Regions from separate parts of the Rhizobium binae genome, predicted to be linked through region 4. Evidence: predicted binding sites of a transcription regulator. Region 4 holds the regulator's gene; each other region holds the start of a gene.
What was found. The regulator PhoB, encoded in region 4, activates phosphate uptake and scavenging genes when phosphate is short. The targets are predictions, from matches to a motif close to TGTCATNNANCTGTCAT.
Positions count from the first base shown of each region.

Region 1: J2J99_RS00970 (DUF1045 domain-containing protein) is a predicted target of PhoB. The motif match lies at 1,029-1,045, and genes of this name have one in related genera.
Region 2: J2J99_RS18700 (YdcH family protein) is a predicted target of PhoB. The motif match lies at 1,189-1,205, and genes of this name have one in related genera.
Region 3: J2J99_RS20970 (DUF2794 domain-containing protein) is a predicted target of PhoB. The motif match lies at 914-930, and genes of this name have one in related genera.

Region 1 covers NZ_CP071604.1:213,447-215,642, reverse strand. The annotation lists gene pstB (phosphate ABC transporter ATP-binding protein PstB) at 1-415, shown strand, start outside; partial or broken gene J2J99_RS00975 (PhnE/PtxC family ABC transporter permease) at 698-976, shown strand; gene J2J99_RS00970 (DUF1045 domain-containing protein) at 1,139-1,834, shown strand; gene J2J99_RS00965 (alpha-D-ribose 1-methylphosphonate 5-triphosphate diphosphatase) at 1,848-2,196, shown strand, end outside.
Region 2 covers NZ_CP071604.1:3,817,704-3,819,899, forward strand. The annotation lists gene J2J99_RS18690 (sulfite exporter TauE/SafE family protein) at 1-193, shown strand, start outside; gene J2J99_RS18695 (ArsR/SmtB family transcription factor) at 358-618, shown strand; gene J2J99_RS18700 (YdcH family protein) at 910-1,083, opposite strand; gene J2J99_RS18705 (YdcH family protein) at 1,312-1,515, shown strand; gene purE (5-(carboxyamino)imidazole ribonucleotide mutase) at 1,546-2,040, shown strand; gene J2J99_RS18715 (5-(carboxyamino)imidazole ribonucleotide synthase) at 2,037-2,196, shown strand, end outside.
Region 3 covers NZ_CP071604.1:4,292,599-4,294,794, reverse strand. The annotation lists gene J2J99_RS20975 (DUF1223 domain-containing protein) at 1-663, shown strand, start outside; gene J2J99_RS20970 (DUF2794 domain-containing protein) at 953-1,354, shown strand; gene J2J99_RS20965 (GNAT family N-acetyltransferase) at 1,361-1,918, opposite strand; gene J2J99_RS20960 (IS1182 family transposase) at 2,060-2,196, shown strand, end outside.
Region 4 covers NZ_CP071604.1:558,734-560,929, forward strand. The annotation lists gene pstB (phosphate ABC transporter ATP-binding protein PstB) at 1-64, shown strand, start outside; gene phoU (phosphate signaling complex protein PhoU) at 109-822, shown strand; gene phoB (phosphate regulon transcriptional regulator PhoB) at 958-1,641, shown strand; gene J2J99_RS02725 (hypothetical protein) at 1,739-1,996, opposite strand; gene J2J99_RS02730 (GcrA family cell cycle regulator) at 2,170-2,196, opposite strand, start outside.

The sequences.
Region 1 (2,196 bases), 350 kb from region 4:
CCTCAGCAAGGCCGACATGGATGACCGTGTCGAGCAGGCGCTGCGTCAGGCCGCCCTCTGGGATGAGGTCAAGGACAAGTTGAAGGGCAGCGGGCTTGGCCTTTCCGGCGGTCAGCAGCAGCGTCTCTGCATCGCCCGCGGTGTGGCGCTGCGCCCTGAGGTGCTGCTTCTCGACGAGCCGACGTCGGCCCTCGATCCGATCTCGACCGCCAAGGTCGAAGAGCTGGTCTCACAGCTCAAACGCGACTTCACGATCGTGATCGTCACTCACAACATGCAGCAGGCAAGCCGCATCTCCGACAACACCGCCTTCATGTATCTCGGCGAACTGATCGAATACGGCCCGACCGCTGAGATTTTCCAGTCGCCGAAGGTCAAGCGCACGGAAGACTACATCACCGGCCGCTACGGCTGATTGGCGTTTCAGGGTGAGGAGCCTTGTGACAATGGCGAGCTGGGTCGGCTGGACGCGATAGGATCAACCTGCGCTTCCTGCGTGTTTGACCACCTAGATCGCCAACGTGCTGCCGAATGCAAGCGACGCAGAGTCAGCCGAATGACTACCGCCTCGAAGACGCCGGGGCGTCGAGGCTTGTGCATCTTCCCTTCGGGAAGGCGCCGCGGCCCTGACGCGGTCCCCCGAGAGAGCCGCATCGAGCGGCGGTCGCGAGATGTGGCCCTTTATCGGGGGTTCAGCCTGATCTGGGCGCTGTTGACGCACGCCTTCGGCCGCGGGCCGCTTGCCGGCAGCGGCGTGATCTTTCTCACCGAGACCGGCACGTTCGGAAATCTCCATTCCGAGGGCTGGGAGAATATCGACAACGGGCTGCTTGAAGGCATCAAATCGACCGGCGCTCAAAGCGTGCTCGTCCCTCGTTACGGCATTATGCCGCAGATCGTTTCCGTTATCCTCAGCCCAGATGCGCTACCAGTGGGATTCGAACCGCGGGACGCCACCATCATCGGCGCCATCGGCTGATGGGCCCAGGGCTCACTGATCGATCACAAGGCAGTGGTGGCGATGCCGCCATCATCATTCTGTCACGGAAATCTTTTAGCCGGGGAGCCTGCTTGCGGTTCGCCGCCAAATCACTGCACATTGCGCTCCCCCGTTTCGATGATCCCCAGGACAAAAGCCTTGCGCTACGCTCTCTATTTCTCGCCGCCGAAGGATGATCCCCTGACCGGCGCGGCCTCGCGCTGGCTCGGCCGCGACGCCTTTACCGGCGAGACCTATCCTGCCCCGGCCTATGAGCAGCTCGGCCAGGCAGAGCAGTTCGAACTGACCGCCGATCCACGCCGCTACGGCTTCCATGCCACGATCAAGGCACCGTTTGCGCTTGCCGCCTCCGTCACCGAAAAGGACCTGATGGCCTTTGCCGAGGATTTTGCCGCGCGCACGCCGGCCTTCGAGATTCCCGAACTCGTGCTCGGCCAGCTCGGCCGTTTTTTTGCGCTCGTCCCCAGTTCCCTTCATCAACCTCTTCAGGATTTCGCCGCGAAGGTGGTAAAGTCTTTCGAACCGTTTCGCGCGGCGCTGTCGGAGGCCGATATCGCCAGGCGCAATCCGCAGAAGCTCAGCGACAGCCAGCGCGCCAATCTGCAGCGCTGGGGTTATCCCTACGTCATGGAGGATTTCGGCTTCCACATGACGCTGAGCGGGCAAGTGCCCGAAACCCGCGCCGAGGTGATGAAGGCGATTCTGACCGAGCGTTTTGCCGGTTTCACCGGCCGGCCGCTGTCGATTTCCAGCCTTGCCGTCTTCGTCGAGGAGACGCGCGGCGCCCCGTTCAAAGTTCATTCCTGGCTGCCGCTTTCCGGCGCCAAAAGCTGAAAGACCTGACGAGATGAGCAAAGAGACCGTGTTTTCGAATGCCCGCATCGTTCTCGAGGATGACGTCCTCGCCGGATCGATCCTCATCCGCGACGGCGAGATCGCCGACATTTCCGAAGGGAATTCGGTAGCCGGCGAAGATTTCGAAGGCGACTTTATCATTCCGGGCCTCGTCGAGCTGCACACCGACCATCTCGAAGGCCATTATCAGCCGCGCCCCGGCATTCGTTGGAACAAGACCGCCGCGGTCCAGGCACATGATGCGCAGATCGTCACATCGGGCATCACCACGGTGTTCGACTGCCTGCGCATGGGAGCGGACGAGGACGGCGGCTTCGAACATGGCGAGATGCGCGAGATGG
Region 2 (2,196 bases), 1.3 Mb from region 4:
CTATTTCGCGCTCGGCCAGCTCGACACGCAGAATCTCGCGACCTCGGCGACGTTGCTGCCTTTCGCCCCGCTTGCCACGCTTGCCGGCGCCTGGTGCGTGCGCCGCATGAAGCCGGAGATTTTCTATCCCTTCATGTATGCGATGGCCTTCATCGCCGCCTTGCTGATCGTGCGCGAGGGCCTTGGAGGGTAAGGGCGGTCCTGCCGTGTCCTTAATTGAAATCGACTTCACTAATTATGCAGCAATTCGAAGTGGAGTAGCGTCCCGAGCGCGCCTGAAAAGACGCGCAGCGCTCTCCTACGCTGCAACGCACAATTTTCTTGCCGCCGCGGCCGGTTTGACGTAGCGTTCCCGCCATGTCGAACACGGACCCCTTCTCTGCAATTGCCGATCCGAACCGGCGGTTTCTGCTGGAGGAATTGCGGCGTGCGCCCCGGACAGTCAATGAGCTTGCCGAGGGCCTGCCGATCAGCCGCCCCGCTGTTTCGCAACACCTGAAGGCGCTGCTCGACAGCAACCTCGTCTCGGTGACGTCGGAAGGAACGAAACGCATCTACGCGGTCAATAACCGCGGCTTCGACAAGCTCAATCTGTGGCTGGATCAGTTCTGGGCCTGATCGCCCTCCCCTAAACGTGTCGCGATCTTTCAGATGCGCTTCGCACGCTTTAGGTCTTTGTTTCCACGCATGTCTTTATCGCAATACCGCTGCACACTTTTGCGAGACATGCTCTCAGACCGCCGGGCCCAATCATGCGAGCGCGATCTACCGCGCCAGATGCAAAAGCGCCAGCCGCGAGCATCGGGCTGGCGCAATTCTGGTGTTAAATCACCGGGTCTTGCAAATTTTAGGCGGAATGGATGGTTTACCTCTTACGCAAGATGATCGTCCGGCGACCCTTGGGAAGATCTAATGGACGGATGACTTGAGACGCTGAATCTCGTCCTTGATGCGCAGCTTGCGGCGCTTGCATTCGGCAATTTCCGTATCGGAGATAGAGGGAGCTGTTCTAAGTGCATGCAGCTCCTCCTCGAGAGCGACATGCTTTTTCTGGAGTGATTCAAGATGAGCTTCAACTGTCATTTGACCCTTCCTTCCTCTTACCCTCCCCGGCCATCATCGTCGGGGATCAAGGTGTCAACGCGCCGGACTGTGACATATTTTTGAAGGCTTGTCGAAGGCGAAAAGATGAAGATGAGATGGCAAATTCATGATCAAGACTAACTAGCCGTTACCCGTATTTGGTGATAGGAGCTTGCGGAAATCATCGGCAGATCGGACAAGATCCGAAGACGATAACGGGGAATACATATGGCCGATCAGGAACAGGCGGAAATCAGGCTCATGGTGGCGCGTCTGCGTCAGGAGCACGAGGATTTCGACGCCGCGATCAACGCCATGATCGAGACCGGATGCGACGCTTTGCGAATTCAGCGCATGAAAAAGAAGAAGCTCGTTATCAAGGACAAGCTCTCCAAGCTGGAAGATCAGATCGTCCCTGATATCATCGCCTGATCGTATCGCTTGAAAGGAACAGCGGCAACGATGACAGACAGACCACCCGTCGCCATTATCATGGGCAGCCAATCCGATTGGGAAACCATGAAGAACGCGGCCGATACGCTGGAAGCCCTCGAAATCCCGTATGATGCGCGCATCATCTCGGCGCACCGCACGCCCGACCGCATGGCGAATTTCGCCAAGGGCGCGCGCGCCGAGGGTTTCAAGGTCATCATCGCCGGCGCCGGCGGCGCCGCCCATCTGCCGGGCATGACCGCATCGATGACGCCGTTGCCGGTCTTCGGCGTGCCGGTCCAGTCGAAAACCATGTCCGGCCAGGACAGTCTTCTGTCCATCGTCCAGATGCCGGCCGGCATTCCTGTGGGAACCCTCGCCATCGGCAAGGCGGGCGCCGTCAACGCCGCCCTTCTCGCCGCCGCAGTGCTTGCGCTTTCCGACGAAGAAATCGCCGAGCGGCTCGACGAATGGCGCGAACGTCAGAGTGCCAGCATCGCCGAATACCCGATGGACGACCAATGACCGTAAGAACGATCGGCATTGTCGGCGGCGGCCAGCTCGGCCGCATGCTGGCGATTGCCGCCGCCAGGCTGAATTTCCGCACGATCATTCTCGAGCCGCAGGCGGACTGCCCGGCCGCGCAGCTCGCCAATCGGCAGATCACCGCCGCCTATGACG
Region 3 (2,196 bases), 780 kb from region 4:
AAAGGCGTCGTCGAGTTGTTCACGTCGCAGGGCTGCTCCTCCTGTCCGCCCGCTGACGCGGCGTTCCGCAAGCTGGTGAACCAAGGCAATGTCATTGCGCTCGCCTATCACGTCGATTACTGGAATTATCTCGGCTGGGCCGATACGCTGAGCTCCAAGGAAAACACCGAGCGCCAGTACGGCTATGCCAGGACAATGGGCCGCAGCAACGTCTATACGCCGCAGGCCATCGTCAACGGGCGCGGTCATCTGGCCGGCTCCGATCTCACCGGAATCAACCGGCAGATCGACGTTTACAGCGGCGAAGGTAACGGGCTGACCGTTCCCATCAGCGCATCGATGCGTGGTGACGAATTGGAGATCAAGATCGGCGCAGGGCAGGGCAAAGCCAATGTCGTCATGGTCTATTTCGACAAGGAAAAGACGATCGACGTCGAAAAGGGTGAAAACAGCGGCAAGAAGATCGCCTATCTGCACAGCGTCACCAATGTCGAAACCGTCGGCATGTGGGATGGCAAGGCGACCAATCTGACGCTGCCGGCAAGCGTGCTGCAGCGGCCGCAGCTCGAGGGTTGCGCTATCCTGCTGCAGTCGGCGACCGCGGAAGGCGATCCGGCCGCGATCCTTGGCGCGACCGTGGTGCTGGCGGGTAAAAATATCTGAGATTTCATCCTATACGGATGAAGGTCCGGGCGGCCCGGCTGAACGTATTCGGGGCTGGGGTTAAGGTCGATACGCTCCGCCGGGCCCTTTGGCGCGCTGGCGCCAAACCGGGATGCATAATTCTCCTGCAAATGAGGCGCTGTTTTGACTGAAATGCGGCGCTGCCGAGAAAGCATCGCATCTGTCCACAGTCCACTGCAGTCGAATGTGACGGGCCGCACTCTTGCAATTTGTGGCGGCTCGGGCAAACTGTCATTCTCCTGTCACAAGCGGAGGCCTTGGAGACCTGATGACAGATCAGCCGGATTTGCGACACGGCGAAAGCCGCTCCGTCGACAATAGTTCCTCGGTCGTCGTCGATCTCAGGGAGTACAGACAAAGCAAGGACCCGCTTCCGGTGACTTTCCATAGGCGCGAACTCGATGCGATCCTCTGGATCTACGGCCGCATGGTCGGCGAGGGCGAATGGCGCGATTACGCCATCGATCACCTGAAAGACAGGGCGGTGTTTTCCGTCTTCAAACGCTCCGGTGAAATGCCGTTCTTCCGAATCGAAAAGAACCCGAAGCTCGCCGCCAAGCAAGGCGCCTATTCCGTCATTAACGTCAACGGTATGATCCTGAAGCGCGGACACGAGCTGAACCAAGTGCTGAAGGTATTCGACAAGGCCTTGAAGCTCGTCGATAAGTAAGCCTCGTCAGCGTGCAGACAGCGTCCCGGGATAAACGGATGGATCCGGATCGGTCGTCATGCCTTCGCCGAGGCTGCGCTGCATGAACATCGTATCCAGCCAGCGCCCATGCTTGTAGCCCGTGCCCTGCATCAGGCCGACCTCCACGAAACCCGCCTTCAGATGAAGCGCGATCGAGGCGGGGCTTGCGCCGCCGATGACGGCCACCATCTGACGAAAACCGAGGGCAGTGCAGCGGTCGATCAACTCGCTCATCAGCACCTTGCCGATGCCTTGACCGCGGGCTTCGGGCGCCAGGTAAATCGAATCCTCGACCATCCAGCGATAGGCCGGGCGGGTGCGGAAGGCCGAGGCATAGGCGTAGCCGAGCAGGTCTCCATCCGCATCGACTGCGGCGATATAGGGATATCGCTGGTCGATGATCGCCGCAAAACGTTGCGCCATCTCGGTCTCGGAGGGCGGTGTGATCTCGTAGCTTGCAACGCCGTTCAGGACGGAGTCGCCATAGATCCCGGTAATGGCGGGGATATCGGCCTCAAAGGCGTCGCGCAGAAGAAAGGACATCGGGCAGCTGGTCCAGCGGCGGGGCAGAGCTCCTCTAAAACCATTCCTCCGAAAACGGCGCAACAAAAAAGGCGGCCGAAGCCGCCTTCAGACTGCTGACAAACCCCTGGCGATGCCGGGGGTTTTGTGATTCATTGGGACATGTTGAAGAAACCCTCTGCCGAACAGACGGCGATCGAGATGGTGACGCTCGATAGCCTAGTGCCGAAGGATCACCTGCTTCGCAAGATTGATCAGGTGATCGACTTTTCCTTCATTCATGATCGTGTGGCTTTGCT
Region 4 (2,196 bases):
CAAGATGTTCACCAATCCGGACGATCCGCGCACCCAGGACTACATCATGGGTCGCTTCGGCTGATTGCGGTTATCCGAAGCCTTCCCGTTATTCGAGGACAAAGCCCCATGGCATCGACACATATTTATTCTGCCTATGATGATGATCTGAAGTTCCTGTCCAGGCGGATTTCCGAGATGGGCGGCCTGGCCGAGCAGATGGTCGCCGAATCCGTCCGGGCGCTGGTCAACGGTGATACCGCGCTGGCGCAGAAGGTCATTTCCGACGATGTGATCCTCGATCACACCGAGCGCGAGATCGGCGACAAGGCGATCGTCACCATCGCCCGCCGCCAGCCGATGGCCTCGGACCTGCGCGAAATCATGGGTTCGATCCGCATCGCCGCCGATCTCGAACGCGTCGGCGACCTCGGCAAGAACACCGCCAAGCGCGTCATCGCCGTGCAGAGCACCGGCGTTCCCCGCAAGCTCGCCCGCGGTCTCGAGCACCTGTCCGAGCTGGCGCTTGTCCAGCTCAAGGAAGTGCTCGACGTCTATACGACGCGCGCCGCCGACAAGGCGAATGCCATCCGCGAACGCGACAACGAGATCGACGCGATGTACACGTCGCTGTTCCGCGAACTCCTGACCTATATGATGGAAGATCCGCGCAACATCACGAGCTGCACGCATCTTCTGTTCTGCGCCAAGAACATCGAGCGCATCGGCGACCACGCGACCAATATCGCCGAAACGATCTACTACATGGCGACCGGCGCCCAGCCGGAAGGCGACCGTCCGAAGGACGACAGCGCCAACACCGTCGGTGCCGCCACGGAATAACCGTGCCGAACCAGCCCATTGCGTGCGCGCCCGTCCGGGCGCGCAAAGCGGTCGCAGCCAATTTCTGATTTTGCGCGGGATCCCTTGCTTAAATCATTCCCGGTTTAAGGATCGTGCGCGAGGAGACGGACACGCATGATCCCGAGAGTTGCAGTTGTTGAAGACGAAGAGGCCCTCAGCGTGCTTCTCCGCTATAATCTCGAAGCGGAAGGCTTCGAGGTCGATACCATCCTGCGCGGCGACGAGGCCGAGATCAGGCTTCAGGAGCGCACGCCCGATCTCCTGATCCTCGATTGGATGCTGCCCGGCGTCTCCGGCATCGAGCTCTGCCGGCGCCTGCGCATGCGGCCGGAAACCGAGCGGCTGCCGATCATCATGCTGACGGCGCGCGGCGAGGAGAGCGAGCGGGTCCGCGGGCTGTCCACCGGCGCCGACGATTACGTCGTCAAGCCGTTCTCGACCCCCGAACTCGTCGCCCGCGTCAAGGCCATGCTGCGCCGTGCCCGCCCGGAGGTGCTGTCCTCGGTGCTGAAATGCGGCGATATAGAGCTCGACCGCGAAACCCATCGCGTCCATCGCAAGAGCCGCGAAGTTCGCCTCGGCCCGACCGAATTCCGCCTCTTGGAATTCCTGATGTCGTCGCCGGGCCGCGTCTTCTCCCGCTCGCAGCTGCTCGACGGCGTCTGGGGCCACGACATCTATGTCGACGAACGCACCGTTGACGTCCATGTCGGCCGCCTGCGCAAGGCCTTGAACTTCTCCAACATGCAGGACGTCATCCGCACCGTCCGCGGCGCCGGCTATTCGATGGAAGCCTGAGGCTGAGGGAGTGTGGGGTTGGCGTTCCGCCGGTGCAGCCTTTCCCAGGCCTTCATCGCACCGGCGCGGCGTATGAGCGGGCACCAGCTCACCTCTGTCATCCAGGCACCACCTCTCCTCCGTCATCCCAGGGCTTGACCCTGGGATCCATGCGGCTGGCGCTGCGGGAGGAGCGATGGCATTCAACTGCAGGGAAATTATCGAAGCCGGGTGCCTGGTTGTGGATCCCAGGGTCAAGCCCTGGGATGACGGAGTGTGGGTTGGCGTTCTCGCCAAACGCACCGCTGACGTAGCTTGTGAAGCGGCGCTTCTGCCGTAACTTCATCGCGCCGGCGAGGCTTATGCGTCTAGGCACCACCTCTCCTCTGTCATCCCAGGGGCCTGACCCTCGGATCCATGCGAAGAGCACGAGAGAAGCCGCAGCCCGAATTCGCACAGCGTCGAGGAAAAACCTACAGCTTCCCACTCCAACCAATAAAAAACGGGCCACTCGGCCCGTCTTCTGCATTCTGACGATGGCGTGGCCGCTCAGCTGACCCGCGCCGCCGCCCGGCG